Regions from separate parts of the Klenkia terrae genome, predicted to be linked through region 1. Evidence: riboswitches for the same ligand, from Rfam matches in the RefSeq annotation. Region 1 holds a riboswitch; each other region holds the start of a gene.

What was found. Region 1 has a riboswitch for S-adenosylmethionine ahead of UXQ13_RS20200 (bifunctional o-acetylhomoserine/o-acetylserine sulfhydrylase). Riboswitches for the same ligand answer to the same signal wherever they lie in the genome.
Region 2: another riboswitch for S-adenosylmethionine. It lies ahead of thrC (threonine synthase); the one in region 1 lies ahead of UXQ13_RS20200 (bifunctional o-acetylhomoserine/o-acetylserine sulfhydrylase).
Region 3: another riboswitch for S-adenosylmethionine. It lies ahead of UXQ13_RS19410 (GNAT family N-acetyltransferase); the one in region 1 lies ahead of UXQ13_RS20200 (bifunctional o-acetylhomoserine/o-acetylserine sulfhydrylase).
Region 4: another riboswitch for S-adenosylmethionine. It lies ahead of UXQ13_RS13385 (aminotransferase class V-fold PLP-dependent enzyme); the one in region 1 lies ahead of UXQ13_RS20200 (bifunctional o-acetylhomoserine/o-acetylserine sulfhydrylase).

The regions. Positions count from the first base shown of each region.
Region 1 is NZ_JBAPLV010000029.1:20,849-28,410, reverse strand. Features, by position in the region: gene UXQ13_RS20230 (CheR family methyltransferase) at 1-344, shown strand, start outside; gene UXQ13_RS20225 (response regulator) at 346-729, shown strand; gene UXQ13_RS20220 (chemotaxis protein CheX) at 726-1,217, shown strand; gene UXQ13_RS20215 (response regulator) at 1,214-1,576, shown strand; gene UXQ13_RS20210 (hypothetical protein) at 1,573-2,061, shown strand; gene metX (homoserine O-acetyltransferase MetX) at 2,048-3,172, opposite strand; gene UXQ13_RS20200 (bifunctional o-acetylhomoserine/o-acetylserine sulfhydrylase) at 3,174-4,460, opposite strand; SAM riboswitch class IV at 4,505-4,621, opposite strand; gene UXQ13_RS20195 (DUF6630 family protein) at 4,656-5,102, opposite strand; gene UXQ13_RS20190 (ABC transporter ATP-binding protein) at 5,122-6,909, opposite strand; gene UXQ13_RS20185 (MarR family winged helix-turn-helix transcriptional regulator) at 6,991-7,413, shown strand; gene tatA (Sec-independent protein translocase subunit TatA) at 7,454-7,562, shown strand, end outside.
Region 2 is NZ_JBAPLV010000001.1:193,065-200,626, forward strand. Features, by position in the region: gene UXQ13_RS00975 (alpha/beta fold hydrolase) at 1-39, shown strand, start outside; gene UXQ13_RS00980 (ABC transporter permease) at 36-899, shown strand; gene UXQ13_RS00985 (HAD family hydrolase) at 904-1,725, opposite strand; SAM riboswitch class I at 1,759-1,875, shown strand; gene thrC (threonine synthase) at 1,888-3,195, shown strand; gene UXQ13_RS00995 (hypothetical protein) at 3,335-3,802, shown strand; gene groL (chaperonin GroEL) at 3,989-5,614, shown strand; gene UXQ13_RS01005 (iron-siderophore ABC transporter substrate-binding protein) at 5,808-6,803, shown strand; gene UXQ13_RS01010 (Gfo/Idh/MocA family protein) at 6,873-7,562, opposite strand, start outside.
Region 3 is NZ_JBAPLV010000026.1:53,683-61,244, reverse strand. Features, by position in the region: gene UXQ13_RS19425 (ABC transporter substrate-binding protein) at 1-104, opposite strand, end outside; gene UXQ13_RS19420 (amino acid ABC transporter ATP-binding protein) at 180-959, opposite strand; gene UXQ13_RS19415 (amino acid ABC transporter permease) at 956-1,927, opposite strand; gene UXQ13_RS19410 (GNAT family N-acetyltransferase) at 1,924-2,466, opposite strand; SAM riboswitch class IV at 2,684-2,795, opposite strand; gene UXQ13_RS23715 (putative leader peptide) at 2,892-2,969, shown strand; gene UXQ13_RS19405 (FAD/NAD(P)-binding protein) at 3,010-4,827, shown strand; gene UXQ13_RS19400 (YciI family protein) at 4,835-5,125, opposite strand; gene UXQ13_RS19395 (GAF domain-containing protein) at 5,174-6,598, opposite strand; gene UXQ13_RS19390 (AAA family ATPase) at 6,908-7,562, shown strand, end outside.
Region 4 is NZ_JBAPLV010000014.1:957-8,518, reverse strand. Features, by position in the region: gene UXQ13_RS13415 (NtaA/DmoA family FMN-dependent monooxygenase) at 1-973, shown strand, start outside; gene UXQ13_RS13410 (GNAT family N-acetyltransferase) at 970-1,665, shown strand; gene UXQ13_RS13405 (LLM class flavin-dependent oxidoreductase) at 1,648-2,721, opposite strand; gene UXQ13_RS13400 (methionine ABC transporter ATP-binding protein) at 3,085-4,092, shown strand; gene UXQ13_RS13395 (methionine ABC transporter permease) at 4,089-4,748, shown strand; gene UXQ13_RS13390 (MetQ/NlpA family ABC transporter substrate-binding protein) at 4,784-5,599, shown strand; SAM riboswitch class IV at 5,695-5,807, shown strand; gene UXQ13_RS13385 (aminotransferase class V-fold PLP-dependent enzyme) at 5,847-7,214, shown strand; gene UXQ13_RS13380 (OsmC family protein) at 7,279-7,524, shown strand; gene UXQ13_RS13375 (OsmC family protein) at 7,534-7,562, shown strand, end outside.

The DNA.
Region 1 (7,562 bases):
TCAACCGGGGGCTGCCCGCCCCCATGCTGGTCCGGCACTTCAGCCGGGTCGGCACCGAGTGGGAGATCGCGCCCGCACTCCGCCAGATGGTGACCGCCAGCGAGCTCAACCTCGCCGGCCCCCTGCCCCGGCTCGGTCCCTTCGACGTGGTCTACCTGCGGAACGTGCTCATCTACTTCGACCCGCCGACCAAGCGCGAGGTGCTGCGCAAGGTCCGGCAGGTCATGCGCCCGGACGGCTGGCTCTTCCTGGGCGCGGCCGAGACGACGCTGGGCGTCGACGACTCCTGGGAGCGGGTCCCCTGCGGCCGCGGCTCCGCCTACCGACCGACGAAGGGGAAATGAGATGCGAGCGCTGGTGATCGACGACTCCCGCGCCATGCGCCGGATCGTCGCCTCCATCCTGGAGGGCTTCGGCTACGAGACCCGGCCGGCCGGCCACGGTCGCGAGGCCCTCGACGTCCTCGAGGAGGGCTGGGTCCCCGACCTGGCCTGCATCGACTGGAACATGCCGGTGATGGACGGGCTGCAGTTCGTCTCCGCCGTCCGGGCGGTCCCGGCCTGGCGCTCGGTGACGCTGATGATGGTCACCACCGAGAGCGAGCACGGCCAGATCGTCAAGGCGCTGGCCGCCGGCGCCCACGAGTACGTCATCAAGCCGTTCACCGCCGACGCCATCGGCGACAAGCTGGCCCTGCTGGGCCTGCTGCCCACCGAGGTGCCGGCGTGAGCGCCCCGATCACCCACCTGCTGGACGGCGAGACGGTCACCGCGGTCGCCGGCGAGGTGTGGAGCGCGCTGGTCGGCGAGGAGGAGTACCTGGTCCCCGGGTTCGGCCTCGACGGCCCACCCGTGGCCGGTCCCAGTGCCTGGGTCACCGTCACCGGCCCCTGGAACGGACTGGTCGTGCTCACCTGCGACCAGGCCGGCACCGCCGACCTCACCCGGTCGGTCCTGCAGATGCGGGCCGACGAGGAGGCCACCGAGGAGGACGTCGACGACGTGCTCCGCGAGCTGGCCAACATCCTCGGCGGCAACGTGAAGTCCCTGCTCCCGGGCCCCTCGGTCCTGGGGCTGCCCGAGACCGGTGCCGCCCCGCTGCGCGCATCGGACGAGGACACCTGCCGCGTCGCCGCCAGCTGGCGCGGTCACCACCTGGCCATCACCATCCAGGGCGCCACGGAGGCGCCCGTGTTCACCACGGAGGTCCCGCTGTGAAGATCCTCGTCACCGACGACAGCCGCGTGATGCGGCAGATCGTCATCCGCACGCTCCGGCAGGCCGGGTACGACGACGTCGACATCGTCGAGGCCGAGGACGGCGTCGAGTGCCTGGCCAAGGTCGGCAGCGACGCCCCCGACCTCGTCCTGTCCGACTGGAACATGCCGAACATGTCCGGCCTGGAGTGCCTGAAGGCGCTGCGGGCGCAGGGCTCCACGGTCCCCTTCGGCTTCGTCACCTCGGAGGGCTCCCCGGAGATGCGCGAGCAGGCCGCCCAGGCCGGCGCGCTGTTCCTCATCGCCAAGCCGTTCACCGCGGACACCTTCCGCGACGAGCTGGACTCGGTGCTGGCGTGAGCGCCCCGGTCAAGACCGGGCTGCCGACCAACAAGGCCGTCCTGGACCTCCTCCAGGGTCTGCTGGGTCGGGGCATCACCGTCGCCCCGGGCGCGCCGGTCACCCCCACGCCGTCCCGCCCGACGGCGTTCGCGACCTACGTCGACCCGGGCTACGGCCTCAACGCCGTCGTCCTCATCGACCTGCCGCTCGCGGCCTGGTGCGCCGGGGCCCTCGCGCTGCTGCCCAAGGGCGGCTGCGAGGACTCCGTCTCCGACGGCGAGCTCTCCGAGATGCAGGTCGAGGTGCTGCACGAGGTGGTCAACGTGGCCGCCTCGCTGTTCAACGCCGGCGGTGTTCTGCACTCCAAGCTGGACCGGCTCTACGCCCCGGGCGAGGCGGTGCCGGCCGACATCGCCGCCCTCACCGGCTCGACCAACCGCCTGGACCTCGACGTGTCCGTGACCGGCTACGGCAGCGGGTCGCTGTCGATCATCCTGGCGTGAGGTGACCGCCCTGGTCCGGGGCTGCCAGCAGTTCCCGGACCAGGGCGCCCACCGCGGCCACCTCGACGAGGAAGCCGTCGTGGCCGTACGGGCTGCGCACCACCCGCAGCGGGACGCCGAGGGCGTCGGCCACCCGCTGCTGCTCCTCGATCCGGTACAGCCGGTCGGTGTCGATCCCGGCCACCAGGCAGTGCGCGGTGACCCGGGCCAGCGCCGCCTCCACCCCGCCGCGTCCGCGGCCGACGTCCCAGGTGTTCATCGCCTGGGTGAGCAGCACGTAGCTGCCGGCGTCGAACCGGCGGGCCAGCTTGGTGGCGTGGTGCTCCAGGTAGCTGGCCACCGCGAAGCGGCCGTCGTCCTGGACGTCGTGGCCGAACCGGGTCTCCAGCTCGAAGGCGCTGCGGTAGGTCAGGTGGGCGATCCGCCGGGCGGTGCCCAGGCCGGCGACCGGCCCCTCGCCGGCGGCGTAATCCCCGCCGGCCCACCGCGGGTCCGACGTCACGGCCACCTGCTGCGTGGTCTGGGTGCCGATCTGGTCGGCCGTGGCCACCGCGCCCGAGGCCAGGAAGAACAGCCGGGCCACCTGGTCCGGGCGGGACACCGCCCACTCCAGAGCCCGCATCCCGCCCATCGACCCGCCGATGACCGCGGCCCACCGGTCCACGCCCAGCGCGGCGGCCAGCCGGGCCTCGACCTCGACCTGGTCGGCGATGGTGATCTCGGGGAAGCGGGAGCCCCAGGGCCGGCCGTCCGGCGCGGCCGACGACGGCCCCGTCGTCCCCTGGCAGCCGCCCAGCACGTTGGCGCAGACCACGAACGTGCCGGCCAGCGGGGCGCCGTCCCCGATCAGGCCGTCCCACCAGCCGGGGGTGGGCTGGCCCGGTCCGGTCGGCCCGACCACGTGGCTGTCCCCGGTCAGGGCGTGCTCGACCAGGACGGCGGGGTCACCCGGCGTCCCCCAGGTCTCGTACGCCACCCGGACGGCGGGCAGCGAGCCGCCGCGCTCCAGCTGCAGCGGGCCGACGTCGGCGAACCGCCGGTCCCCGACCGGGTCGCCCTCGACCCAGCCGCCCGAGCGCGCGGGCAGCCGGGTCGAGGGCGCGCCCGTCACCTCAGGCGCTCTTCGCGGCCCGGAAGCCGGCGTCGAGGTCGGCGAGGATGTCCTCGATGCCCTCCAGGCCGACGGCGAGGCGGACCAGACCCGGGGTGACACCGGTGGTCAGCTGCTCCTCGGGGGTCAGCTGGGAGTGCGTGGTCGAGGCCGGGTGGATCACCAGGCTGCGCACGTCGCCGATGTTGGCCACGTGGCTGTGCAGCTCGAGGGCCTCCACGAACGCCTTGCCGGCCTCGACGCCGCCCTCGATCTCGAACGCGAGCACCGCGCCGGGGCCCTTGGGGGCGTACTTCTGCGCGGCGGCGTGCCACGGGGAGGAGGCCAGGCCGGCGTAGTGCACCGACTGCACCTCGTCCCGGGCCTCCAGCCACTCGGCCACCCGCTGGGCGTTGGCCACGTGCCGGTCCAGCCGCAGCGACAGCGTCTCGATGCCCTGCACCACCAGGAAGGCGTTGAACGGGCTGATCGCCGGGCCGAGGTCGCGCAGCAGCTGCACCCGGGCCTTGAGCGCGAAGGCCGGCGCACCGAGGTCGGCGTAGACCACGCCGTGGTACGTCGGGTCGGCGGTGGTGAACATGGGGTGCTTGCCCGCGGTCCAGTCGAAGTTGCCGCTGTCCACGATCACGCCGGCCACGGCGGTGCCGTGCCCGCCCAGGTACTTCGTCGCCGAGTGCACCACGATGTCGGCGCCGAACTCGATCGGGCGGATCAGGTACGGGGTGGCGATCGTGTTGTCCACGATCAGCGGGACGCCGTTGCGGTGCGCGACCTCGCTGACCGCCGAGATGTCCAGGACGTCGCCCTTGGGGTTGCCGATGGTCTCGGCGTAGAAGGCGCGGGTGTTGTCCTGCACCAGGGACTGCCAGGCCTGCGGGTCGTCGGGGTCCTCGACGAAGGACACCGTGATGCCGAGCTTGGGCATCGAGTGGTGCAGCAGGTTGTAGGTGCCGCCGTACAGCGACGCCGAGGCCACGATGTGGTCCCCGGCCTCGGCCAGGTTGAGGATCGCCAGGGTCTCGGCGGCCTGCCCGGAGGAGACGGCGAGCGCGGCGACGCCGCCCTCGAGCGACGCGACGCGCTGCTCCAGCGCGTCCTGCGTCGGGTTCATGATCCGGGTGTAGATGTTGCCCATCTCGGCGAGGGCGAACAGGTCCGCGGCGTGCTGGCTGTCGCGGAACTGGTAGCTCGTCGTCGCGTAGATCGGCAGCGCCCGGGCGCCGGTGGTGGGGTCGGGGCTGGCTCCGGCGTGGATCTGCCGGGTCTCGAAGCTCCAGTTGTCGCTCATGCGCCGTCCTCCTGGGTGTCGGGAGGGCCCGCGGCGCGCGGGCACTCCGTCGGTTGCCGGGCGGCGGGTGCCGTCCGACCGGCTCTTCCCCTGGGAGCACCGCAGACGGAGTAGCGGTTGCCGGGCAGCAAGCCAGGTGCTTGTCGCTGCCTCTCGTGAGCCACAGAGGATGGTAGAGGGGTCCGGGCCCCCGCGTCACCCGAGGGTGGTGTCGTGCCCCAGCTCCTGCGCCAGGCGCTCGATCTCGGCCTTGTCGGCGGCCGGGACGACGACCAGCGGGTAGGCGTCGGACTCCTCGGCCAGGTGCACCAGGCAGAGCCCGGCCGGTGCGAGCACCGCGTCCGCGGCCCGGACGGCGGTGGGCACGTCGCCGTCGGTGTCGGTGACCGGGCCGAGGTCCAGGCGGGCCCGCACCACCCGGGGCACCCGGGTCAGCGCGTCGGCCAGCTCCTCGCCCTGGTCGCCGGCGTCGAGGTAGGCCAGCGCGCCGACGTCGTCCAGGCCGTCGAGCAGGGCGGTCCAGGGGTCGGCGGGTGGGTCGTCCAGGGTGGCCTGCACGGTCGGCCAGAGCTCGGGGTCGTCGTCGAGCAGGGCGCACAGGCGCTCCCAGCGGGCGCGGGTCGCGGCGTCGGGATCAGGCACCCGTCGACGGTAGAGGTTCCTACGCCGGGACGGCGACAGCCCCGGCCAGCGCGGCGTACCGGCCGCCGGCGGCGACCAGCTCGTCGTGCGTGCCCTGCTCCACCACCCGGCCGTGGTCCAGCACCGCGATGGTGTCGGCGTCGCGGACGGTGGACAGCCGGTGGGCGATGGTGATCGTCGTCCGGCCGCGGGCGACCTCGTCGAGGGCGGCCTGCACGGCGCGCTCGGTCTCGTTGTCCAGCGCGCTGGTGGCCTCGTCGAGCACCAGCACCCGCGGGTCGCGCAGCAGCGTGCGGGCGATGGCCAGCCGCTGCTTCTCCCCGCCGGAGAACCGGTGGCCGCGGGCGCCGACCATCGTGTCGTAGCCGTCGGGCAGCGCGGCGATGACCTGGTGCACCTGGGCCCGCCGGGCGGCCTGCTCGATCTCCTCGTCCGTGGCGTCGGGCTTGGCGTACCGCAGGTTCTCCCGGATCGTGGTGTGCAGCAGGTAGGTCTCCTGGCTGACCACGCCGACCACCCGGGCCAGCTCGGCCAGCGACAGGTCGCGGACGTCGACGCCGTCGATGGTCACCCGGCCGGTGGTCACGTCGTTGAGCCGGGACACCAGCGAGGCCAGCGTGGACTTGCCCGACCCTGTCTCGCCGACCAGGGCCAGCGTGCTGCCGGCCGGGACGACCAGGTCGACGTCGGTGAGGGCGGGGCGGTCGCCGTCGTAGGAGAACCCGACGTGCTCGAGCCGGACCTCGCCGCGGACGTGCGGCAGGGCGACGGGCTGGGCCGGGTCGTCGATGTCCACCGACAGGTCCAGGTACTCGAACACCCGGCTGAACAGCGCCATCGAGGTGATCAGCTGGCCGCCGACGTCCAGCAGGCCCATCAGCGGGCGGAAGAGTGTGCCCTGCAGCGCGGTGAAGGCGACCAGGGTGCCGATCGTCATGCCGCCCGACGTCGCGGGCAGGCCGGCGAACAGGTAGATCAGCGCCGGGATCCCGGCGAACACGATGCTCATGGTGGCCATCCGCCAGCGGCCGGCCAGCTGGGAGCGGACCTCGAGGGCGGCCAGCTCCTCCGACGTGCGGGCGAACCGCTGCGACTGCGCGGGGCCGGTGCCCAGGGTCTTGCCGAGCTGGACGCCGGAGATCGACAGCCCCTCCTCGACCTGGGTCTGCATGTCGGCCATGCGGCGCTGGCGCTCGCCGGTGACCTCGCGGCGCATGAGCGCGACCTTGCGGGTCAGCCAGATCGCCGGGGGCAGCACGACGAGGGACAGCAACGACAGCCGCCAGCTCAGCGCGGCCATGGCGACCACGGTGCCGACGACGGTGGTGGCGTTGGAGGCCAGGCTCGTCGCGGTCGAGGTGACCACGGACTGCATGGAGCCGATGTCGTTGGTCAGCCGGGACTGCACCTCACCGCCGCGGGTGCGGGTGAAGAAGCCCAGCGACTGGCGCTGCAGGTGGGTGAAGACCGACGTGCGCAGGCCGTGCATGACCTTCTGGCCGACGGTGGTCGACAGCCAGGTCTGGACGACGCCGAGCAGTGCGGTGGACGCGGCGACGGCGACCATGCCGGCCACGGCCCAGGCGAGCAGCCGGACGTCGGAGTGCGGGAGCGCGTCGTCGATGACGGTGCGGACCAGGAACGGGGTGGCCAGGGCGATCAGCGAGCTGAGCACGATCAGCGCCATGACGGTGCCCACCTGGAGCCGGTGGGGGCGGAAGAGCGCCAGCACGCGTCGGAAGGACACGGGGGAGCGCTCGAGCTGTGACTTGTCGGCCGCGGCGGGCCGGGTCTCGGGGCGTGGCATCCACGTCCCCCTCTCTGTCGGCGATATTGGTGAGGTTACCTCACGGTGAGGTAATGCTCGTTGTTCCGCTAGCATTCCCGCGTGCCCAACCCCGTCCCCGACGACGACCTGGGCGAGCTCATCGTCCGCGCGGCCCGTTCGTTGCGCGGTCGCTGGCGCGAGGTGCTCGAGCCGTGGGACCTCTCGCCGCACCAGGTCCGGGCGCTGATGGTCGTCGGGCGCACCGACGGGCTGCGGCTGTCCGGGCTGGCCGAGGCGCTGCGCATCGCGCCGCGCTCGGCGACCGAGGTGGCCGACGCCCTCGCCGGGCGCGAGCTGGTCGAGCGGGTGCCCGACCCCACCGACCGGCGTGCGGTGCTCGTCCGGCTCACCGACGGCGGTCGTCGGGTGCTCGACGAGGTGCGGACAGCCCGCGCCGCGGACTCCCGGGCCGCGCTGTCCGGCCTCCCCGCGGCCGACCGCGCCGAGCTGGCCCGGCTGCTCCGTCGCTTCGTCGACGGCTGACGTCCAGCTGCTGCACAGGTCGGCGGTGCACCGTGGGGGCATGAACCTGGGTGCACCCGAGATCGGCCTCATCGTGCTGGCCGTCTTCCTGCTCTTCGGCTACAAGAAGCTGCCCGACGCCTCCCGCTCGCTGGGGCGCTCGCTGCGGA
Region 2 (7,562 bases), on a different contig from region 1:
GAGGACGCGTTCCTGTCGCTGGTGGGGGAGAGCTCGTGAGCACCGTCCAGTCCACCGGGGCCGTCGCCGGCTACCGGCCCGAGCGCACCCTGCGGCTGTCGGTCGAGCTGCGCCGGCAGTTCAAGCGGCGGCGCACGATCGGCGTCTTCGCGCTGATGGTGGCGCTGCCGCTGCTGCTCATCGCCGCCCTGCAGCTGGGCGCCAGCGAGGACGCGCAGGCCAACAGCCGGCTCAACCTGGTCGACGTCGCGACGTCGTCCGGGCTGAACTTCACCCTGTTCGTGCTGTTCGCGACCACCTCGTTCTTCCTGGTGGTCGTCTACGCGCTGTTCTTCGGCGACACCGTGGCCAGCGAGGCGCAGTGGGGGTCGCTGCGCTACGCGCTGGCCACCCCGGTGCCGCGGATGCGGCTGCTCCGGCAGAAGTGGCTGGCCGCGCTGGTGCTGTCGGTGTCGGCGCTGCTGACCGTCACCGTGGTGGCCGTGGTCGCCGGCGGCATCGCGTTCGGCTTCGAGGACATCCAGACCCCGATCGGGATCAGCATCGACCAGGGCCAGGGGATGCTCCGGCTGGCCGGGATGGTCGGCTACCTCGCCGTCCACCTGCTGGTCGTGGGCACGCTGGCGTTCTGGCTGTCCACGGTGACCGACGCGCCGCTGGCCGCGGTCGGCGGGTCGGTGTTCACGATGTTCGTCTTCGCGATCCTCGACCAGGTCGAGCAGCTGGGCAGCATCAGGGACTACTTCCCGACCGCCGAGGAGTTCGCCTGGACCGACCTGCTGCAGACCCCGGTCGACAGCGGGGACCTGTACCGCGGGGTCATCCAGTCGCTGCTCTACGCGGCGGTGTTCACCGCGCTGGCCTTCCGGCACTTCGCCCGCCGCGACGTCACGAGCTAGGCAGCTACCCGAGGGCGGCGCGGACGGCCTCGGCCCAGCCGAGACCCATCGCGCCGGCGGTCGCCGCCACGTCCGGCAGGGCGGCGATCGCCTCGGCCATGCCGGGGACGGCGGCGCCGTTCGCGGTGATGAACAGCCGACCGACGGCCGGCGCCATCTCCAGGTCGCTGACCGAGTCGCCGACCGCCACCGCGTCGGCCGGGTCGATCGCGCGCCGGGCCAGGTCCCAGGCGATCGCGGAGCCCTTGCCGATGCCGCGCGGCATCAGGTGGAAGACGTGCGGGTCGCCCTCGACGTCCAGCGTCATCCGCGAGGTGCGGGGGACCCGGCCGTTGTCCTTGAGGGTCAGCCACCCCCAGCCGCGGTCGGCGAGCCACGCGTCGACCTCGGCGGTGCCCACCCGGCCGCGGAGCATGGCGTCGCCGGTGTGCGTGGCGTGCCAGGGGGAGTGCCACTCCAGCTGCCCCGGCCAGGCCGCCACCAGCGCGTCCACCACGCCGAGCCCGGCCATCACCTCGACCGGGGTGCGCCCGGCGAACTCCGCGGGCAGGTCGCCGGTCAGCAGGTGGGTCTCCCGGCCGCCGGCCCAGCTCACCAGCGAGCCCAGCTCGGCGATGTGCCCGTCGACGGCGAAGACCCGGCCGGCCTCCTGCAGCTGGGCGTGGGTGCGCCCGGAGACCAGGACCAGCGGCACGCCGGCCCGGTGCAGCTCCAGCAGCGCCGTCCAGGGCTGCGCGGTGAGCTCCCCGGTGGCGGTGTGCACGAAGGACCCGCGCGGGCCGACCATCGTGCCGTCGAGGTCGGTGTAGACGATGGCTGCGGGCACGGCGCCCATCCTGCAGTAAGGTCCGGGGCGTTCCACTCATCCAGAGGGGCAGAGGGACACGGCCCGATGAAGCCCCGGCAACCACTGCGCGAGCAGCAGGTGCCCCATCCGTCCTGCGCGGTCGACGACCCGGCGCAGGGAAGATGAGGAGGTAGTCGTCGCATGACCCTGACCGCTCCCGAGGCCACCACCGGCCCCACCACCACCGGCCCCGCCACCACCGTCGCCGCCAACCCGGCCCGCGGGCTGGTGTGCCGCAACTGCGGTGCCACCTTCGGCCTGATCGCCGAGCACGCCTGCGCCGAGTGCTTCGGCCCGCTCGAGGTCGACTACGACCCCGAGCTCATGCGCGCGGTCACCCGCGAGCAGATCGAGGCCGGCCCGCACAACATCTGGCGCTACGCCCCGCTGCTGCCCACCGGCCAGGACCCGGCCGACCGGGTGAGCCTGGACCCGGGGATGACCCCGCTGGTGCGGGCGCAGCGGCTGGGCGACGAGCTCGGCTTCACCGCCCCGCTGTGGGTGAAGGACGACTCGGCCAACCCGACGCACTCGTTCAAGGACCGCGTCGTCAGCCTGGCCGCCACCGCCGCCAAGGGGTTCGGCTACGCCAAGATCGCCTGCGCCTCGACCGGCAACCTGGCCAACTCGGTGGCCGCCCACGCCGCCCGCAATGGCCTGCCCTCGTTCGTGTTCGTGCCCAGCGACCTGGAGCCCGGCAAGATCGTCCAGTCGGCGGTGTACGGCCAGGCCCTCGTCGCCGTCGACGGCTCCTACGACGACGTCAACCGGCTGACCAGCGAGCTCGCCGAGACCGACGAGTTCGAGGACTGCGCCTTCGTCAACCAGAACGTCCGGCCCTACTACGCCGAGGGCTCCAAGACCGTGGGCTACGAGATCGCCGAGCAGCTCGGCTGGCGCATCCCGGCCCAGGTCGTGATCCCGATGGCGTCGGGGTCGCTGCTCACCAAGGTCGACAAGGCCTGGAAGGAGCTGGTGGCCGCCGGCATCGTCGAGGACACCCCCTGGAAGGTCTTCGGTGCCCAGTCGGCCGGCTGCGACCCGATCGCCACCGCGTTCGACAACGGCTGGGACGTCGTCAAGCCGGTGAAGCCGACCGGCATCGCGAAGAGCCTGAACATCGGCAACCCCGCCGACGGGCCCTACGCCCTGGACGCGATCCGGCGCACCGGTGGCTCGGTCGGCCGGGTCGGGGACGACGAGATCGTGGCCGGCATCCGCGACCTGGCCCGCACCACCGGCGTCTTCGCCGAGACCGCGGGCGGGGTGACCACGGCCGTGCTCCGCCAGCTCGTGGAGAAGGGGCTGCTGGACCCCGCGCAGGAGACGGTGGTGCTCAACACCGGCGAGGGGCTCAAGACCCTCGACCCGCTCGCCCCGGTCGTCGGCCCCACCCACCACGTGCAGCCCTCGCTGCGCTCGCTGCGCGAGGCCGGCCTCATCGCCTGAGGTCGGCCGCGTCGGTGCCGCAACCTGGGTCGACCCACCCCGTGGCTCCTCACCCCAGTCCACGACCTGGGGTGAGGGTCTGCGCGGGGGGTCCACCCAGGCTGCGCCGGGCGCCGGCGTGGGGCCGGAGGCCGGCGCGGTGACCACGCCCTCCGAGCCCTCGCGCCAGGTGCCCCGACCGGTGCCGGTCGTCGTCCGGCCGCGGTCGTGGGCGCCCGCGCTGCTGGTCGGCCACGTCGCGCTGGCCGTCGTCCTCGTGGTGATCTCGCTCGTCCTGCTGGTCGCCGGGGCGGGGGAGCGGGCCGTCGGCGGACCCCTGGCGGCCGTGCTGGTGGGCCTGCTGGTCGTCGGGGCCGTCGCACGCCGGTTCGGCACCCGGCCGCAGACCCGCGGGGGTCGCTGGTCGACGGTGCTCGGCCTGGCCGTCGTGGGCCCGTGGGTCTGGTACGTGCTCGGCGTGGCCGGGTTGTCCGGGTACACCGGGCCCCTGCTCGGCGTCCTGGCGCTCTACCTCTGGGTGTACGTCCTGGCCCTCGTGGTGGCCGCCGTGCTGGTCGCGTTTCTGGACCTGGCCGCCGGCGAGGTGCTCCGCCGACGGCGGGGGTGACCCCCGTTCTTGCACTCGCCTGGGTCGAGTGCCAGACTCGGGCTGGCACTCGGAGCATCTGAGTGCCAACCAGGTCGGGCCGGTGAGGCATCGGCACGTGGGCCGCAGGAGCGTCCACGGTGCAGGTGCCGTCCGTCGCGGGCGCCGCCCGACCAGCAGCGAGCCACGCATGGAGGACACCACCACATGGCCAAGATGATCGCCTTCGACGAAGAGGCCCGCCGCGGCCTCGAGCGGGGCATGAACACCCTCGCCGACGCCGTCAAGGTCACCCTCGGCCCCAAGGGCCGCAACGTCGTGCTGGAGAAGAAGTGGGGTGCCCCCACCATCACCAACGACGGTGTGAGCATCGCCAAGGAGATCGAGCTCGAGGACCCGTACGAGAAGATCGGGGCCGAGCTCGTCAAGGAGGTCGCGAAGAAGACCGACGACGTCGCGGGTGACGGCACCACCACCGCCACCGTGCTCGCCCAGGCCCTCGTCCGCGAGGGGCTGCGCAACGTCGCCGCCGGCGCGAACCCGATGGCCCTGAAGAAGGGCATCGAGAAGGCCGTCGCCGCCGTCTCCGAGTACCTGCTCTCGACCGCCAAGGACGTGGAGACCAAGGAGCAGATCGCTGCCACCGCCTCCATCTCCGCCGCTGACCCGGCCATCGGCGAGCTCATCGCCGAGGCGATGGACAAGGTCGGCAAGGAAGGCGTCATCACCGTCGAGGAGAGCAACACCTTCGGCCTCGAGCTCGAGCTCACCGAGGGCATGCGCTTCGACAAGGGCTACACCTCGCCCTACTTCGTGACCGACACCGAGCGCATGGAGGCCGTCCTCGACGACCCGTACGTGCTCGTCGTCAACTCCAAGATCAGCTCGGTCAAGGACCTGCTGCCGCTGCTGGAGAAGGTCATGCAGTCCGGCAAGCCGCTGCTGATCATCTCCGAGGACGTCGAGGGCGAGGCCCTCGCGACCCTGGTGGTCAACAAGATCCGTGGCACCTTCAAGTCGGCCGCCGTCAAGGCCCCCGGCTTCGGTGACCGCCGCAAGGCCATGCTCGGCGACATCGCCATCCTCACCGGTGGCCAGGTCATCTCCGAGGAGGTCGGCCTCAAGCTGGAGAACGCCGGCATCGACCTGCTGGGCCGCGCCCGCAAGGTCGTCGTCACCAAGGACGAGACCACCATCGTCGAGGGTGCCGGCGACCAGGACCAGATCGCCGGTCGGGTCAACCAGATCCGCGCCGAGATCGAGAAGTCGGACTCCGACTACGACCGCGAGAAGCTGCAGGAGCGCCTGGCCAAGCTGGCCGGTGGCGTCGCCGTCATCAAGGCCGGCGCCGCGACCGAGGTCGAGCTCAAGGAGCGCAAGCACCGCATCGAGGACGCCGTCCGCAATGCGAAGGCCGCCGTCGAGGAGGGCATCGTCGCCGGGGGTGGCGTCGCGCTCGCGCAGGCCTACTCCGTCTTCGAGAAGCTCGAGCTGACCGGCGACGAGGCCACCGGGGCGAACATCGTCCGCGTGGCCCTCGAGGCCCCGCTCAAGCAGATCGCGATCAACGCCGGCCTCGAGGGCGGCGTCGTGGCGGAGAAGGTCCGCAACTCCGAGATCGGCTGGGGCCTGAACGCTGCCTCGGGCGAGTACGTCGACCTGGTCGCCGCCGGCATCATCGACCCGGCCAAGGTCACCCGCTCGGCGCTGCAGAACGCCGCCTCCATCGCGGCGCTCTTCCTCACCACCGAGGCCGTCATCGCCGACAAGCCGGAGAAGTCCGCGCCGGCGATGCCCGGTGGCGACGGCGGCATGGGCGGCATGGACTTCTGAGTCCCGCCGCACCACCGCCGGCGTGAGCCGGCACCAGCACCACCTGCACTGCCCGGACGGGGCGGTCTCCACGAGGAGGCCGCCCCGTTCGGCGTCCCGCACAGCGTGTGCACAGCCCGGGGTCCGAGCGGTTGGCAAGGGCAGGCTAACCTCATCCGGTACCCGTCGGCCCCACCCTGGAGCGCACCCCCTCATGACCCGTCGTCCCCTGGCCGCCCTCGCCACCGCCGCCCTGGCGCTGACCCTGACCGCCTGCGGCAGCTCCGACGAGGAGACCCCGGCCGCCGGGGGGTCCTCGTCGTCCGACGGCGCCTTCCCGGTGACCATCGAGCACACCTTCGGCGAGACCACGATCGAGGCCGAGCCCGAGCGCGTGGTGACCATCGGCTTCAACGAGCAGGACTTCGCCCTCGCGCTGGGTGTCACCCCCGTCGGCGTCCGCGAGTACCTGAGCTACGACGCGAACACCCGGCCCTGGGCGGTGGACCTGCTGCCCGACGAGCCCCTGCCGACCGTGGGTGCCGAGGAGCTGGACCTCGAGGCGATCGCCGCGCTGCAGCCCGACCTGATCCTGGGCGTCTACTCCTTCATCGACGAGAGCACCTACGACCTGCTGTCGCAGATCGCCCCCACGGTGGCCGAGTCCGCCGACTACGAGCTCGGCGCCACCCCGTGGCAGGAGCAGACCCGGATGGACGGCGCCGCCCTGGGCAAGGCCGACGAGGCCGACGCGCTGGTCGCCGACGTCGAGGGCGCCTTCGCCGATGCCCGCGAGGCCAACCCCTCCTTCGAGGGCCAGACCCTGGCGCTGGACTACTGGTTCGAGGGCACCCACGGCGCGCTGCCCGACACCGACCTGCGCATGCAGTTCTTCACCGAACTGGGCTTCCAGGCACCGGCGACGACCGGCTCGCTGTCCGCGGAGTCCCTCGGGGCGCTGGACGGCGACGTCCTGGTCGCCGCGGGCACCGACCAGGCCACGCTGCTGGCCGAGCCGCTGTTCGCCGCGCTGCCCGTGGTGGCCGAGGACCGCACCGTCTTCGTCGGCGGGTTCGACAAGCAGTTCCCGGCCGCCCTGGGCTTCACCAGCCCGCTGTCGCTGCCCTACGCGCTGGAGCTGATCGTGCCGCCGCTGGCCGCCGCGGCCGACGCCGACCCGGCCACCCCGGTGGAGCAGATCGCCATCTGAGCCGCCCCGCCGCGCAGGCGACGGAACCTCTGCACCCCCTCCCGCGCCGCGGAGGGGGTGCAGAGGTTCCTATGCCTCCGGGGGCGCCTCGGTGAAGCTGACGCCCAGCTGGGCGGCGGCCTCCTCGAGCACCCGCATCACGGCGAGGGTGTCGGCCAGCGGCATGACGGCGGACTCGGTCCGCCCGGCCAGCACGCCCTCGTGCACCTCGCCGATCTCGTGGCTGTAGCCGGTGCCGGCGGCCGGGAGGGTGATCTCCTCGGGGTCGGCACCTGCGCGGTGCAGCACGATCGTCGCCGGGTGGTGGAAGCGGGGGAGCACGTCGACCCACCCCGTCGTCCCGAAGACCCGGGCCTGGCCGGGGAGGGCGTTGCGCAGCGAGGTCTGCAGCGTGGCCGAGCGCCCGTCGGCCCACCCCAGCAGCAGCGCGGCCTCGGCGTCCACGCCGGTGGGGAAGGTCGAACCGGTGGCCCGCACGGTGTCCGGGTCGCCGAGCAGCATCTGGGCGAAGGACACCACGTAGACGCCGAGGTCCAGCAGCGCGCCGCCGCCGAGCTCCTTGGCGAACAGCCGGTCGGCCGGGTCGAACTCGCGCGCGACGCCGAGGTCGGCCTGCACCGAGCGGACCTCGCCGACCGCGCCGTCGGCGATCAGCTCCCGCAGCCGGACGACGGCCGGCTGGAAGCGGGTCCACATCGCCTCCATCACGAAGACCCCGGCCGCCCGGGCGGCGTCGACGACCTCCTGGCTGCCGGCGAG
Region 3 (7,562 bases), on a different contig from region 1:
GCCTCCTCCTCGATCTCGGCGCTGCTGCTGCACGCCCCGAGGGCCAGGAGCGCGGCGGTGGCCAGGGACAGTGCGACGGTGCTGCGTCGCAGGTGTGCAGTCACGGTGGTTCTTCCTCTTCTGGGCGTGCTTCGACTACCGGCGACGCGGGTGCGCCGTCGGGGGGTAGGGGGCGGGAGCTAGAGGACCTTGGCCAGGAAGGCCCGGGTCCGCTCGTGCTGCGGGTCGTCGAGGACCTGGGCGGGGGTGCCCTGCTCGACGACGCGGCCGTCGTCCATGAAGACGATCTGGTCGGCGGCCTGCCGGGCGAAGCCGATCTCGTGGGTGACCACGATCATCGTGGTGCCGGTGCGGGCCAGGTCGGCGATGACGGCCAGCACCTCGCCGACCAGCTCGGGGTCCAGCGCCGAGGTGGGCTCGTCGAACAGCAGGACGGCGGGCTTCATCGCCAGCGCCCGGGCGATCGCCACCCGCTGCTGCTGCCCGCCGGACAGCTGCCGGGGGTGTGCGTCGGCCTTGTCGGCCAGCCCGACCCGGGACAGCAGCTCGCGGGCCTCGGCCTCGACCTCGCGGCGTGGCCGGCCCTGCGCGGAGACCGGTGCCTCGACGACGTTCTCCAGGGCGGTCAGGTGCGGGAAGAGGTTGAAGGACTGGAAGACGAAGCCGAACCGGGTGCGCTGGCGCAGCAGCTCCTTCTCCTTGAGCTCGTGCAGCTTGTCGCCCTTGCGGCGGTAGCCGACCAGCTCGCCGTCCAGCGCCACGAACCCGCGGTCCACGGTCTCCAGGTGGTTGATCGACCGCAGCAGCGTCGACTTGCCCGACCCGGACGGCCCCAGGACGACGGTCACACTGCCCGGCTCGACGACCAGGTCGACCCCGTGCAGCACCTCGTGGGTGCCGAAGGACTTGTGCACCCCGTGCACCTCGACGCGGCCCGGGCGGGCCTGCACCGCGGTCACCGGGTCACCGGGTCGCGGTCGGAGGTGGACCGGACGCGGGACAGCCCGGCGGTCAGGTTGCCGCGCAGCCGTTGCAGCGGTGTCGGCGGCAGCGTGCGGACCGCGCCCTTGGCGTAGTACCGCTCGACGTAGTACTGGATCACCGTCACCACGGTGGTCAGCACGACGTACCAGATCGCGGCCACCACCAGCATCGGTAGCACCCGCTGGGTCCGGCCGTAGATCACGCTGACGGTGTAGAACAGCTCGCCGAGGGCCAGCACGTAGACGATCGAGGTGCCCTTGAACAGGCCGATGATCTCGTTGACCGCGGTGGGCACGATGGTCCGCATCGCCTGCGGCAGCACGATCTTCGTGGACTGCCGGCGCCGCGGGATGCCCAGGCTCGCCGCCGCCTCGTGCTGGCCCTGGTCCACCGAGAGGATCCCGGCCCGGACGATCTCCGCCGAGTACGCGGCCTGGTGCAGCCCCAGGCCGAGGATCGCGGCGCCGAACTTGTCGATCAGCGACAGCGTCTCGACCGACGCGAACGACGGGCCGAACGGGATGCCGATGTCCAGCGACTGGTACAGGTAGGCGAGGTTGTACCAGAGCAGCAGCTGCAGGATCAACGGCACCGAGCGGAACACCCAGGTGTAGCCCCAGCTCACCGCCCGCAGCAGCGGGGACCGGCTCAGCCGCATCAGCGCGAGCACCGTGCCCAGGGCGAACCCGAGGACGGCGGTGATCAGCGTCAGCTTGATCGTCATCCAGACGCCCTCGACGATCGAGACCTCGCCCAGGTAGGCCCAGACGACGCCCCACTCCCAGCGGGGGTTGGTGATCAGCGAGTTCGCCACCATGGCCAGCAGGACGGCGACCACCGCGGTGGCCACCCACCGCCCGGGGTTCTTGGCCTTGACCACGGTGAGGCGGTCGTAGGGCGTGCCGGCCGGCGGGGCGTCGGCGCGGTTCTCCAGCAGGGTCATGTGAGGTCCTTCTCGAAGGCGTAGATGCGCTCGGCGACCGGGAGCGACCGGAGGGTCGCGAGGTCCGTGGGCCGGGGGACGGCGGGGTCGAACAGCGGGGTGTAGCCGGCGGCCAGGTAGAGCGACCGGGCCTCGGGTTGCCGGGGTCCGGTGGTCAGGAAGACGCGGGCGGCGCCCCGGTCCCGGGCCACCGCCTCCAGCTCCGCGAGCACCCGGCGGGCCAGCCCGCGCCGGCGGTGGGCGGCGGCGGTCCACATCCGCTTCACCTCGACGGTGCCGTCGTCCGGGTGCGGCTTGAAGGCGCCACCGGCCACGGCGACCCCGTGCTCGAGCAGCAGCACGAAGGCACCCAGCGGCGCGGTGAACTGCTCCACCGGGTAGCGGGTGAGCTCCTGCTCGGCGCCGCCGAACAGGTCGCCGTAGCGGCGGTCGTACTCCACGGCGAGCTCGGCGAACAGGGGTCGGGCCAGGGGGTCGTCGGGGTGGACGACGACCACGTCGACGTCGGCGCCGACGCCGAGCAGGCGTGCTGAGGACATGCGGGGACTCCTGGGACGGTGCCGGGACCCCGCCCGGGGAGGGAGATGTCCGGGCGTGGGTGGGGGAGCGCGGGAACAGGTCAGCGACAGAGCGCGCTGTCGGTACGGACCAGGTCGATGACCCGCCGCCCGACCAGGAGGAGGACAGGCAGCAGCACGGACCGCGGGGCGGTCTCGGTGATCTCCACGTCGTCTCCTCGTCCCCCGCCGACCGGCGGGGCTGCACTTGCGACAGTCGTGCACCGTCGCCAGGTCGTCACCCGGGGCACCCCACCGCAGCGGAGGGTTGCCGGCCAGCGAGCCGGGGCTTGTCGCTGGCGCTCAGAACCTGTGCAGGAACGTAGGACAACCCGGGCCGATGCGTCAAATCCGATCGACTTGGTGGAGAATGAGGTCGTCCACCCGCTCCGGAGAGGAGGTCCGCGATGCCCGACCAGCCGCTCGTCCGCCGTCGCCACGTGGACCTGTGCCGCACCGGCAGCGCGCTGGGCCGCTGTCGGTAGGCCCTCGCCCACCGTCCGCCGCCAGCCCCGGAGTCCCCTCGTGACCAGCCCGAACACCCTCACCGTCGCCCTCGTCGGTGCCGGCCCCACCGCCGTCGGCGTCCTCGAGCGCCTCGCCTCCCGGGCGGGTGGCGACGACCTCGTCGTGCACCTGGTAGACCCGTTCCCGCCCGGCGGCGGACGGGTCTGGCGGACCGCGCAGTCTGACCTGCTGTGGGCCAACTCATTGGCCCGGGACGTCACCGTGCTGCCCGACGACTCCGTCACGGTGCCCGGCCGGGTCGTCCCCGGCGCCACCGTGGCGCAGTGGGCCGCCGACGTCGGCGCGCAGCTGCCCGGCGAGGACGGCGCGCAGGCCCGCCGGACCACCCCCGGCACCTTCCCGTCCCGCCGGCTGGTCAGCGGCTACCTCGGGTGGGTGCTCGACCGCCTCGCCGCGCTGCCCGGGGTGACGGTGCACCGGCACCGGACCCGGGCGGTCGACTTGGTCGAGCACGGCACCGCCGTCGAGGTGCAGCTCGCCGACGGCGGCCGGCTGGACGTCGACACCGTCGTGCTCGCCCAGGGGCACCTCGACCGCACCCGCACCGACGGCGAGGTCGAGCTGGCCGACGCCGCCGCGGCCGCCGGGCTGACCCACGTGCCCACCGCCTACACCGCCGACCTGGACCTCTCCGTGCTCCGCCCGGGTGAGGACGTGCTGGTCCGCGGGGCCGGGCTGGCCTTCGTCGACCTGGTCACCCTGCTGACCGGCGGTCGCGGGGGACGGTTCCGGACCGACCCGGACGGCCGGCTGGTCTACCTGCCCTCGGGGCAGGAGCCGGTGCTGCACGTGGGCTCCCGCCGCGGCACCCCCTACAAGGCCAAGCTCGACTACGACTGGGCCGGCCCGCCGGTCCCGCTGCGCTTCTTCACCCCCGACGAGCTGACCGCCCGGTTCGGCGACCGCCCGCTGGACCTGCGGGCGGACCTGGCCCCGGTGATCGCCCGCGAGCTGGGCTGGGCGCACGCCACCGAGCTGTTCCGGGCGCACCCGGAGCGGGTGGCGATGCCGTGGGAGGAGTTCGCCGCGCGGTACGCCGCCGGCGAGGACCCGTGGGCCGCGGCGGTCCTCGACCCGGCCGACCGGTTCGACCTCGCCGCCCTGGACCGCCCGCTGGCCGGAGCCCGGTTCGCGACCGGCGAGCAGCTGCAGGAGTGGGTCCGCGGCTACGTCCGGGCCGACCTGGCCCGCGCCGCCGACCCGGCGCACAGCGCCGACCAGGCCGTCTTCACCGCCTTGCTGTTCTGCCACGGCACGATCGCCGGGCTGGTGCGGGCCGGCCGGCTGACCGAGCGGTCGGCGCGCGAGGACGTCAGCGGCTGGTGGATGAACCTGTTCAGCCACCTCGCCAGCGGACCGCCGTCCCCGCGGCTGGCGGAACTGCTGGCGCTGTGCGAGGCCGGCGTCGTCCGGTTCACCGGTGCGGACACCGTGGTGACGCTGGAGGGCGACCGCTGGGTCGCCCGCTCGGCCAGCACCGACGAGGTGACCACCGCGACTGCGCTGGTCGAGGCCCGGGTGCCCGCCGTCGACGTCGCACGGACCACCGACCCGCTGCTGCGCGCCCTGCAGGCCCGCGGGACCGCCGCCGAGCAGCCCGGCACCGGGCGGCTGCACGTCGACGCCGGCTACCGGCTGGTGGACCGCCACGGCCGGTCGGCCGCCCGGGTGCACGCGGTGGGCTTCTGGACGTCGGGCGCCCAGGTGGCCGCGTTCGCCCGGCCGCGGACGAACGCCCCCTTCTTCCACCAGGACGACGCCCTGGCGGCCGCCCTGTGGGCGCTGGTCCCGGCCCAGGCGGCGCACGCCGCCTGAGGACCGGTCAGAGGGCGCCGGTCAGCGAGCCGAGCACCGGGTCCCACTCGGCCAGGGTGGAGCTGGCCACGACCCCGCGGACGGCGAACGGGTCGGCGTCCAGCCAGCCCTGCACCTGTGCCTCGTCCTCGGCGCGGAACAGCAGCAGGGCCCCGGCCGGTGCCCCGGCCCCGAACGGTCCGCTGAGCAGCAGGGAGCCGGCGTCGGCCAGCCCGCGCAGGTAGTCGCGGTGCTCGGCGCGGACCTCGTCCCGCAGGGCGACGTCCTCGGTGTAGCGGTAGGTCACGGCGACGATCACGGGGACTCCTCGGTGCAGGGGTGGGGCCCCGATCCTGCCTGCCCGGGATCAGTCGAGGATCGCCCGGGTGACCGCGACCTGCTCGGTCAGCACCCCGCCGATGACCGCCTGGGTCTCGTTGATCGTCTCGATCACGCCGCCGATCGAGGCCAGCGAGCTGACGACGGCGTCCACCTGCTCTTGGATGGCGGTGATCTTGGCGGTGACGTCGGTGGTGGCCACCGCGGTCTCCCGGGCCAGCTCCTTGACCTCGTTGGCCACGACCGCGAAGCCGCGGCCGGCCTCGCCGGCGCGGGCGGCCTCGATGGTGGCGTTCAGGGCGAGCAGGTTGGTCTGCGCCGCGATGGCGCCGATGGTGTGCGCGACCTGGCCCACCTGCTGGCTGGACTCACCGAGCGCGGCGACCACCCGGTTGGCCTCCTCGGCCAGGGTGCGGCCCTCGCTGGCCACGTTCGTCGCCGAGAGCACGTTGCGCTCGACCTCCTCGATGGAGACGACCAGCTCCTTGCCCGCGGTGGCCAGCCGCTCGGTGGCGGCGATCCGGTCCAGGGCCTGGCCCAGCAGGTAGGCGGTGTTGCGCAGGGCCGCCTCGCGCCCGGGCGACAGCACCATGGTCCAGGTGGCGAAGAAGTCCATCGTGCCGATGATCGCGCCGCCGGCGACCACCGGGAGGCAGACCCCGGAGCGCACGCCGGCCTGCTGCGCCACCGGTGCCCGCACGCAGTCGGTCATCTGGCCCAGGTCGGGGACGAAGAACAGGTCGCGGTTGCGCCAGGTGCGGCCGGACAGGCCCACGCCGGGGGCGAAGGTGGCCGACAGGGTGACCGCGCGGAACTCCGGGCCGGCGTCGCCGGACTCGCGGTCGAAGCGCAGCACGCCCGCCGAGGCGTCGACCCGCCAGAACGAGCCGTAGATCCAGCCGAAGCCCTCCCGGATGGTGTCCAGGGCGATCCGCAGCGCCGTCCCGGCGTCGGTGGCGGTGGTCAGCTCCTGCAGCACGGTCGTCACGGCGGCGACGTCCTGCGCGGTCTTCGCCTCGGCCTCGGCGGCGGCGAAGCGGGCGATGGCCTGGGAGACCAGCGTCCCGACCAGGCGCAGCGTGCGCAGCCGGCCGGGGGACGGCGTGAGCTCCTTCATGCAGAAGAAGTCCATGGTGCCGGTGACCTGCCCGTCGGCGAAGAGCGGGAAGCAGATGCCCGACCGGATGCCGACCCGCTGGGCGACCGGTGCGCGCACGCAGTCCACGACCTCGCCGAGGTCGCTGGTGACCACCAGGTCACGGCCGGACCAGGCGCGGCCGGACAGCCCCACCCCGCGGGCGAAGGTCGCCGTGGCGGTGACCCGGGCGAACTCGTCGCTGACCGAGCCGGACTCCGAGGAGAACCGCAGCACGCCCGCCGCCGGGTCGACGGCCCAGTGGGAGCCGTAGGCGTACCCGAACGCCTCGCGCACCGCCGTCAGGGCGGCGACCACCGCACCCCCGGGTGTCGGTGGCCGCGGCGAGGGCCGTGATCACCGCGCTGACCGCCTCGATGTCGAGCTCGGCCTCGCTCGGGCCCACCGCCTGGGTGCGGGCGGCGGTGCGGGATGCGAACACGGGGCACTCTCCTCGGTCGAGCGGCGCGCGGTTCCTTCCACGCGTCGTGGGCTTCTCGGCGACCGCCGGGGGTCCGTCCACCCGAAAGCCCAGGTGGAACCAGAAAGGCCGCAAGGGCGGGTGGTCGGCGGGCGCTGCAACGGGGCTGCAACGTGCGCCGGGCCGGCACGTGGGAAAGTGGGCCGGTGAGCCAGCCCACACAGGTCCCGCCCCGCCCGGCCCCGCCGGCCAGCCCCGAGGCGCTGGCGGAGGCGCTGCGGGCCACGGGCTACCTGCCCGACGAGGGCCTGACGACGGCGGCCTACCTCGCGCTGGCCATGCACCGCCCGCTGTTCCTCGAGGGCGAGGCCGGGGTCGGCAAGACCGCGCTGGCGCACGCGCTGGCCGAGGTCACCGGCCGGCCGATGTACCGGCTGCAGTGCTACGAGGGGCTGGAGGCCAGCCAGGCGCTCTACGACTGGGACTTCGGCCGGCAGCTGCTGCACCTGCGTGCCGCCGAGGCCGCCGGGTCCGGCGGCGACACCGCGGAGCTGGAGGCCGGGCTCTACGACCGCCGGTTCCTGCTCGCCCGACCGCTGCTGCAGGCCCTGGAGGACGCCCCGAGCGTGCTGCTGGTCGACGAGATCGACCGCGCCGACGACGAGTTCGAGGCCTTCCTGCTCGAGCTGCTCAGCGACTTCACCATCTCCATCCCCGAGCTCGGCACCGTCCGGGCCGCCGTCCCGCCGCTGGTGGTGCTCACCTCCAACCGCACCCGCGAGGTGCACGACGCCCTCAAGCGGCGCTGCCTCTACCACTGGCTGGAGCACCCCGACTTCGAGCGCGAGGTCGCCATCCTGC
Region 4 (7,562 bases), on a different contig from region 1:
CGGGGAGAACTTCCGCCGCGGCGGCTTCCTGGCCCAGGCCGACCGGTACGACCGGGCGAAGTCGTTCCTGGCCACGGCGATCGAGCTCTTCGAGTCCTGGCGGGGCGACGAGGTCGTCGCGGACAAGGACGGCGGGCGGTTCCTGGCCGACCCGCACCCCGGCGCCTTCGCGCACCGGGACCCCTTCTTCGACATCGCCGGCCAGTTCGACGTCCCCCGCAGCCCGCAGGGTCGGCCGGTGGTCTTCCAGGCCGGGGACTCCGACGAGGGGCGGGACTTCGCGGCCGCCGCGGCCGACGTGATCTTCTCCCGGCACAGCACGCTGGAGGCCGGGCAGGCGTTCTACGCCGACGTCAAGGGGCGGCTGCCCCGGTTCGGCCGCTCCCGCGACGAGCTGCTGATCATGCCGGCGGCGACCTTCGTGCTCGGCGACACCGAGGCCGAGGCCGCCGAGCTCGCCCAGGAGGTCCGGCTGGCCCAGGTCTCCCCGGCGACGGCGATCACGTTCCTCGAGCAGCTGTGGAACCGGGACCTGTCCGACCACGACCCGGACGGCCCGCTGCCCTCGGTCGACCCGGTGGTCGGGGAGAACACCATCGCCCGGGGCCGGGCCAGCGTGCGCATGCACCGCGACCCGGTGGCCACGGCGAACGAGTGGCGGGCGAAGGCCGAGGCGGAGCACCTGACCACCCGGGAGCTGATCGTCGAGGTCACCGGTCGGCAGTCCTTCATCGGCACGCCGGCCACGGTGGCCGCCACCATCGACGAGTTCGTGCAGTCCGACGCCAGCGACGGCTTCGTGCTCGCCCCGCACATCACCCCGGGCGGGCTGGCGCCGTTCGTCGAGCAGGTCGTGCCGCTGCTGCAGGAGCGGGGCGTCTTCCGCACCGACTACGAGGGGACGACGCTGCGCGACCACCTCGGCCTGCCGCTGCGCGACCGCGACCAGGGCGCGCGGACACTGGCCGGGTGACCGAGGCGCATCCCCTGGACCAGGCGGCCTGGTCCTCCCTGATCGGCCCGCATGACCGGTTCGCCGAGCGGGTCGGCCGGGTGGCGCGCTACCCGGCCGACGTCTGCCCGTTCGGCGCGCTCCCCCCGGACCCGAGCGACCAGGACTGGGCGGACGTCGCGGCGCTGGCGGGTCCCGGCGGCGCCGTCGTGCTCACCCTCCCGGCGACCGCGCCGGCCGGGTGGACCGAGCTGTTCGCCATCCCCGGGGTCCAGCTGGTGGACGACGGCATCGCGGCCACCCCCGACGGGGAGGCCGTGGTGCTGGGGGTCGCCGACGTCCCGGAGATGACCGCGCTGGTCGAGCGGACGAAGCCCGGGCCCTTCCTGCCGCGCACCCGCGAGATGGGGACCTACCTGGGCATCCGCCGGGGCGGGGAGCTGGTGGCGATGGCGGGGGAGCGGCTGCACCCACCGGGCTGGACCGAGATCAGCGCCGTGTGCACCGACCCCGGCCACCGCGGGCAGGGGCTGGGTACCCGGCTGGTGCTGGCCGTCGCGCACGGCATCCGCGAGCGCGGGGAGACCCCGTTCCTGCACGCCTCGGCCAGCAACACCGGGGCGATCGCGCTGTACGAGCACCTGGGTTTCCGGCTCCGCCGGACGACGACGTTCGCCGGGTTCCGGGCGCCGGGGTCAGCGCAGGAGGGGTAGCACCTCCTCGCCGACCCGCCAGGCCTCCTCGAGGTGCGGGTAGCCCGACAGCACGAACTCGTCGAACCCGAGCTCGGCGTACTCGCTGATCCGCTCGGCGACCTGCTCGTGGCTGCCGACCAGTGCGGTGGCGGCGCCCTCGCGGACCAGCCCGATCCCGGCCCAGAGGTTGGGCGCCACCTCCAGGGACCGGGCACCGTCCCCGGTGCTGCCGCCGTGCAGCGAGGTCATCCGGGCCTGGCCGACGGAGTCCATCCGGGCGAAGCGCTCCTGGGTGGCCGCGATCGCGCTCGCCGGCATCCCGGCAAGCATCCGGTCGGCCTCCGCCCAGGCCTCCTCCGGGGTGTCCCGGCTGACCACGTGCAGCCGGATGCCGAACCGCAGCTCCCGGCCGACGGCCGCGGCCTTGGCCCGCACCCGGTCCAGCCGCCCGCGCACCATCGCCGGCGGCTCGCCCCAGGTCAGGTAGGTGTCCACGTACCGGGCCGACACGTCCTCGGCCGGCCCGGACGCGCCGCCCAGGTAGATCGGCGGCGCGGTCTCCGGCGGGGTGGTCAGCCCGGCGCCCTCGACCCGCACGTGCTCGCCGGCCAGGTCGAACCGCTCGCCGGCGAAGCTGCGCCGGACGACGTCGAGGAACTCGGCGGTCCGGGCGTACCGGGCGTCGTGGTCGAGGAAGTCGCCGTAGGCCCGCTGCTCCACCGGGTCGCCGCCGGTGACGACGTTGAGCCGCAGCCGCCCGCCGGACAGCCGCTGGAACGTGGCGGCCTGCTGCGCGGCCAGCGTGGGCAGGATGAACCCGGGCCGGAAGGCGACCAGGAACTCCAGCCGCTGCGTGCGGTCCAGCAGCGCCGCACAGGTCACCCAGGCGTCCTCGCACCCGGACCCGGTCGGGGTGAGGACGGCGGTGAAGCCGGCCTGCTCGGCGGCCCCGGCGACGGCGCCCAGGTAGTCCAGGGTCGGCCGGCGCCGCAGCGCCGCGGCGTCGTGGCCCCGGTCGGTGGTGGCCGGGCCGACGTCCCGGCTGTCGCCGCGGGTGGGCAGGAACCAGTGCATCTCCACCGGTGGAGTGCACCACGCCGATCGGGATGGTCGACTCGGCGGGCCGCGGCGGCGGGGCATCCGACCAGCGGATCGACGGCCGAGGGAGGGGCAGACCACCGGCATCGAAGGTCCACGACGGCTGAGGGGTGCCTCACACAAAGTGCACCTGGTTTGTGGGGATTGCACCTGTGAGGGCACCATGGACGGGTGCACCGGCTGCTCCTGACGCGCGACCTCGCCGTCGACCTGGCCGGCACCGCCAGCTGGCTCTGTCGCTGACCCGCCGCACACCCCTCTCTCGCCGCGCCGCCGACCCCGGGCACCTGCCTGCCCGCGTCCGCGCCGACCGCCTCATCCCTGCGAGGAATCCGCTCCGTGATCGAACTGAACGACGTCCGCAAGGTCTTCCCGGCCCGCGGCCGCGGCCCCGAGGTCGTGGCCCTGGACGGCGTAGACCTGACCGTCCGGGCCGGTGACTTCGCCGGCGTGGTCGGGCCCTCGGGCTCGGGCAAGTCCACCCTGATCCGGCTGGTCAACCTGCTCGAGCGGCCCACGTCCGGCACGGTCACCGTCGACGGCCGGGTGCTCACCGACCTGCCGGCCGACGAGGTCCGCCGGGCCCGCAGCTCGATCGGCATGGTCTTCCAGCACTTCGAGCTGATGGACTCCCGCACGGCCGCGGCCAACGTCGAGCACCCGCTGGAGCTGGCCGGCGTCGGCCGCGCCGAGCGCCGCCGTCGGTCGGGCGAGCTGCTGGACCTGGTCGGGCTGGGCGACCGCGCCCAGGCCCGCCCCGCGCAGCTGTCCGGCGGGCAGAAGCAGCGGGTGGCCATCGCCCGCGCGCTCGCCGCCCGGCCCACCGTGCTGCTGTGCGACGAGGCCACCTCCGCCCTGGACCAGGCCAGCACCACCGGCGTGCTGGAGCTGCTGCGCCGGGTCCGCGACGAGCTCGGGCTGACGGTCCTGCTGATCACCCACGAGATGGCCGTGGTCAAGGCCGTCTGCGACACCGCGGTGCTGCTGGAGGCCGGCCGGGTCGTCGACGGCGGCCGGCTGGACCAGGTGCTGGCCCGCGGGGACTCCCCGCTGGCCGCCGCGCTGCTGCCCGCCCCGGTGGCCGACCACCGGGTGGCGGGCACCCTGCTCCGGGTCACCGTCACCGACACCGCGCCCGAGACCCACGTGCTGCAGGTGCTCGTCGGCCGGCTCGGCCTGGACGTCGAGGTCGCCGGCGGCTCGGTGGAGACCGTGGCCGGCGGGCGGCACGGCCGGCTGCTGCTGCGGGTCACCGGCGCCGACCAGAGCGGGCTGGACCGGGCACTGGCCCAGCTGCGCGACGACGGTTCCCGGGTGGAGCGCGTCGCGGCGGAGGTGGCCCGGTGAGCGACTGGTCCCGGATCGCCCCGCAGCTGCTCGACGCCACCGGCGAGACCCTCTACATGGTCGCGGTCGCCACCGTGATCACCGTCCTGCTGGGCATCCCGCTCGGCGTGCTGCTCACCGTCACCGGACCCGGCGCGCTGGCCCCGCGGCCGGTCCTGCACCGGGTGCTCGGCCTGCTGGTCAACCTGGGCCGGTCCCTGCCGTTCATCATCCTGCTGGTCCTGGTCGCCCCGCTGACCCGCGGCCTGGTCGGCACCACGATCGGGTCGACGGCGGCCATCGTGCCGCTCACCGTCGGCGCCGTCCCGTTCCTGGCCCGGCTGGTGGAGACCAGTCTGCGCGAGGTCTCGCACGGCAAGGTCGAGGCCGCGCTGGCCATGGGCGCCCGCCGCCGGGACGTCGTCCGCACGGTGCTGCTGCCCGAGGCGCTGCCCTCCCTCGTCGCCGGGACGACGGTCACCGTCGTCGCGCTGATCAGCTACTCGGCCATGGCCGGCGCCATCGGCGGCGGCGGCCTGGGCGACTTCGCCATCCGGTTCGGCTACCAGCAGTTCCGCACCGACATCACCCTGCTCACCGTCGCCCTGCTGCTCGTCGTCGTCCAGGCGCTGCAGTTCGGCGGCGACACCTGGGCGCGCCGCCTGGCGCGCCGATGACACCCGCCCGTCCCGACCCGTTGGAGAACCGCACCGTGCGTCGCCTCGCCCTGACCCTGTCCGCCCTCACCGCCACCGCGGTCCTCGCCGCCTGCGGGGGCGGCGACGCCGAGATCTCCGCGCCGGACGAGCCGCTGCGCGTCGGCGCCTCGCCGGTGCCGCACGCGGAGATCCTCCGGTTCATCGACGAGAACCTCGCCGAGGACGCCGGCCTGGACCTCGACGTCGTCGAGTTCACCGACTACGTGCAGCCCAACGTGGCCCTCGACGACGGCTCGCTGGACGCGAACTTCTTCCAGACCGTGCCCTACCTGGAGGAGCAGGAGGCCTCCGCCGGCTACGACTTCACCGCCCTGGAGCCGGTGCACGTCGAGCCGCTGGGCATCTACTCGGAGTCGCTGACCGACCTGTCGCAGCTGGAGCAGGGCGCGACCGTGGCGATCCCGAACGACCCCACGAACGCCGCCCGCGCGCTCCGGCTGCTGGAGGCCAACGACCTGGTCGTGCTGGCCGACACCGGTGACGCCGCCCCCACCTCGTTGGACGTGGAGAGCAGCCCGCTGGACCTGGAGATCTCCGAGGTCGAGGCCGCCCAGGTGCCCCGTTCGCTGGCCGACGTCGACATCGCGGTGATCAACGGCAACTACGCCATCGACGCCGACCTGTCCCCGGCCGACGACTCCCTGGCGCTGGAGGAGGCCGAGGGCAACCCGAACGCCAACCTCCTGGTGGTGCGGGCCGGCGACGAGTCCGACGAGCGCATCCAGACGCTGGAGGAGCTGCTGCACTCCGACGAGGTGCGCCAGTTCCTCGAGGACGAGTACGACGGTGCGGTCATCCCCGCGTTCTGATCCCGCTGCCGCCCGGGCCGGTCGGACAACCGGCCGGGCGCGCGCAGACCAATGCGCATCAAGTCGATCGGGATTGACTGGTAGGGTCTACGACAGGTCACGAGTGCCAGCGCGAAGCCCCGGCTCGCTGGTCGGCAACCCTTCCACCGCGATGGGGTGCTCCGGGTGACGACCTGGCGGCTGCGCAGCGCAGCCGCAAGCGCGGGTCCCGTCGCGAGCACGGGCCCCTGACCTCCAGGAGTCCTCGATGTCCGTCCTCCTCGACCGCCGCACCACCCCGGCCCTGCTGCCCACGGCCGACGCGGCCACCAGCGTCCCGCTCGTGACCGGCGGGTCGGTCGGCTACGCCAACCTCGACGTCGCGGCCAGCGCTCCCGCCCTGGCCTCCGTGGCCGCCCGGGTCGCCGAGGCCCTGCCGCTCTACGCCAGCGTGCACCGTGGCGCGGGCTACCTCTCCCAGGTCTCCACCGCGCTCTACGAGTCGGCCCGGGACACCGTGGCCGCGTTCGTCGGGGCCCGGTCCGACGACGTCTGCGTGCTCACCCGGAACACCACCGACAGCCTCGCGCTGCTGGCCGGCTGCCTGCCCGCCGACGGCGCCGTCCTCGTGCTGGACGTCGAGCACCACGCCGACCTGCTGCCGTGGCAGCAGCGCTCCCGCGACCTGTGCGACGTCCTCGAGGCGGCACCGACGGTGGCCGGGACGCTGTCCCGCCTGGCCGACGCGCTGGCCGCCCGGCGCTACGTGCTCGTCGCGGTCACCGGTGCCTCGAACGTGACGGGGGAGTCCCTCCCGCTGCGCCGGGTCACCGAGCTGGCGCACGCCGCCGGTGCCCTGGTGGTCGTCGACGGCGCCCAGCTGGTGCCGCACCGCCGGTTCTCCCTCGTGGAGTCCGGTGCGGACTGGGTCGCGTTCTCCGGCCACAAGCTCTACGCACCCTTCGGCACCGGCGCGCTGGTCGGCCGGCGGGACTGGCTGGACACCGGCCGGCCCTACCTCCCCGGCGGCGGCGCCGTCGCCCAGGTCGACGTGGACGCGACGACGTGGGTGGCGGCCCCGCACCGGCACGAGGGCGGCTCGCCCAACGTGCTCGGCGCGGTCGCGCTGGCCGCCGCCTGCGACGAGCTCGCGGCCCTGGCCCCCGGCGCGCTGGAGGACCACGAGCGGGCGCTGCGCACCCAGCTGGTCGACGGGTTGTCGCAGGTCGACGGGGTGCGGCTGCTGCGCATCTGGTCGGACTCGGTCGACCCCACCGGCGTGGTCAGCTTCACCGTCGAGGGCGCCGACCCGGGCCTCGTCGCTGCCTACCTCTCCGCCGAGCACGGAATCGGCGTCCGGGACGGCCGGTTCTGCGCGCACCCGCTGGTGGCCCGGCTCGGCGTCCCCGGCGGAGCGCTGCGGGCCAGCGTCGGCGTCGGCACGTCCGCGGACGACGTCGCCCGGCTGGTCGAGGCGGTCGCCCGGTTCGTCGCCGAGGGGCCCGCCGTCGCCTACGCCGTCGTCGACGGGCGGCACCAGCCGGTGGCCGACCCGCGTCCGGTGGCCGGGCTGGCCGGCGCCGACCTGTCCGCGGTCGCCCGCGGCGCCGGTTGCGGACCTGCCCCGACCCGCTGAACCGCCCCCCGAACGCCCGCCGAACCCCGGCGGACAGATCCCCGAGCACCGAGGAGAACCACCCGTGGCCACCCGTCCCAAGGCGAGCGTCGTCCCCTTCACCCACCACGCGGAGGGCACCGGCGTCGGCCAGCGCGTGACCGTCGGCGGCGACGCCGGGCACGAGTTCGACGTCGACACCTACCCGGCGTTCGGCGGCGCGGACGCCTCGCCCAGCCCGCTGTCCTACGCGCTGGCGGCGCTGAGCTCGTGCAACCAGATCACCGCCTCCATCGTGGCCAAGGAGCTCGGCGTCGCGCTGGGCGCCTAGACCTTCGACGTGCAGGGCGACCTGGACACCGCGGTCAT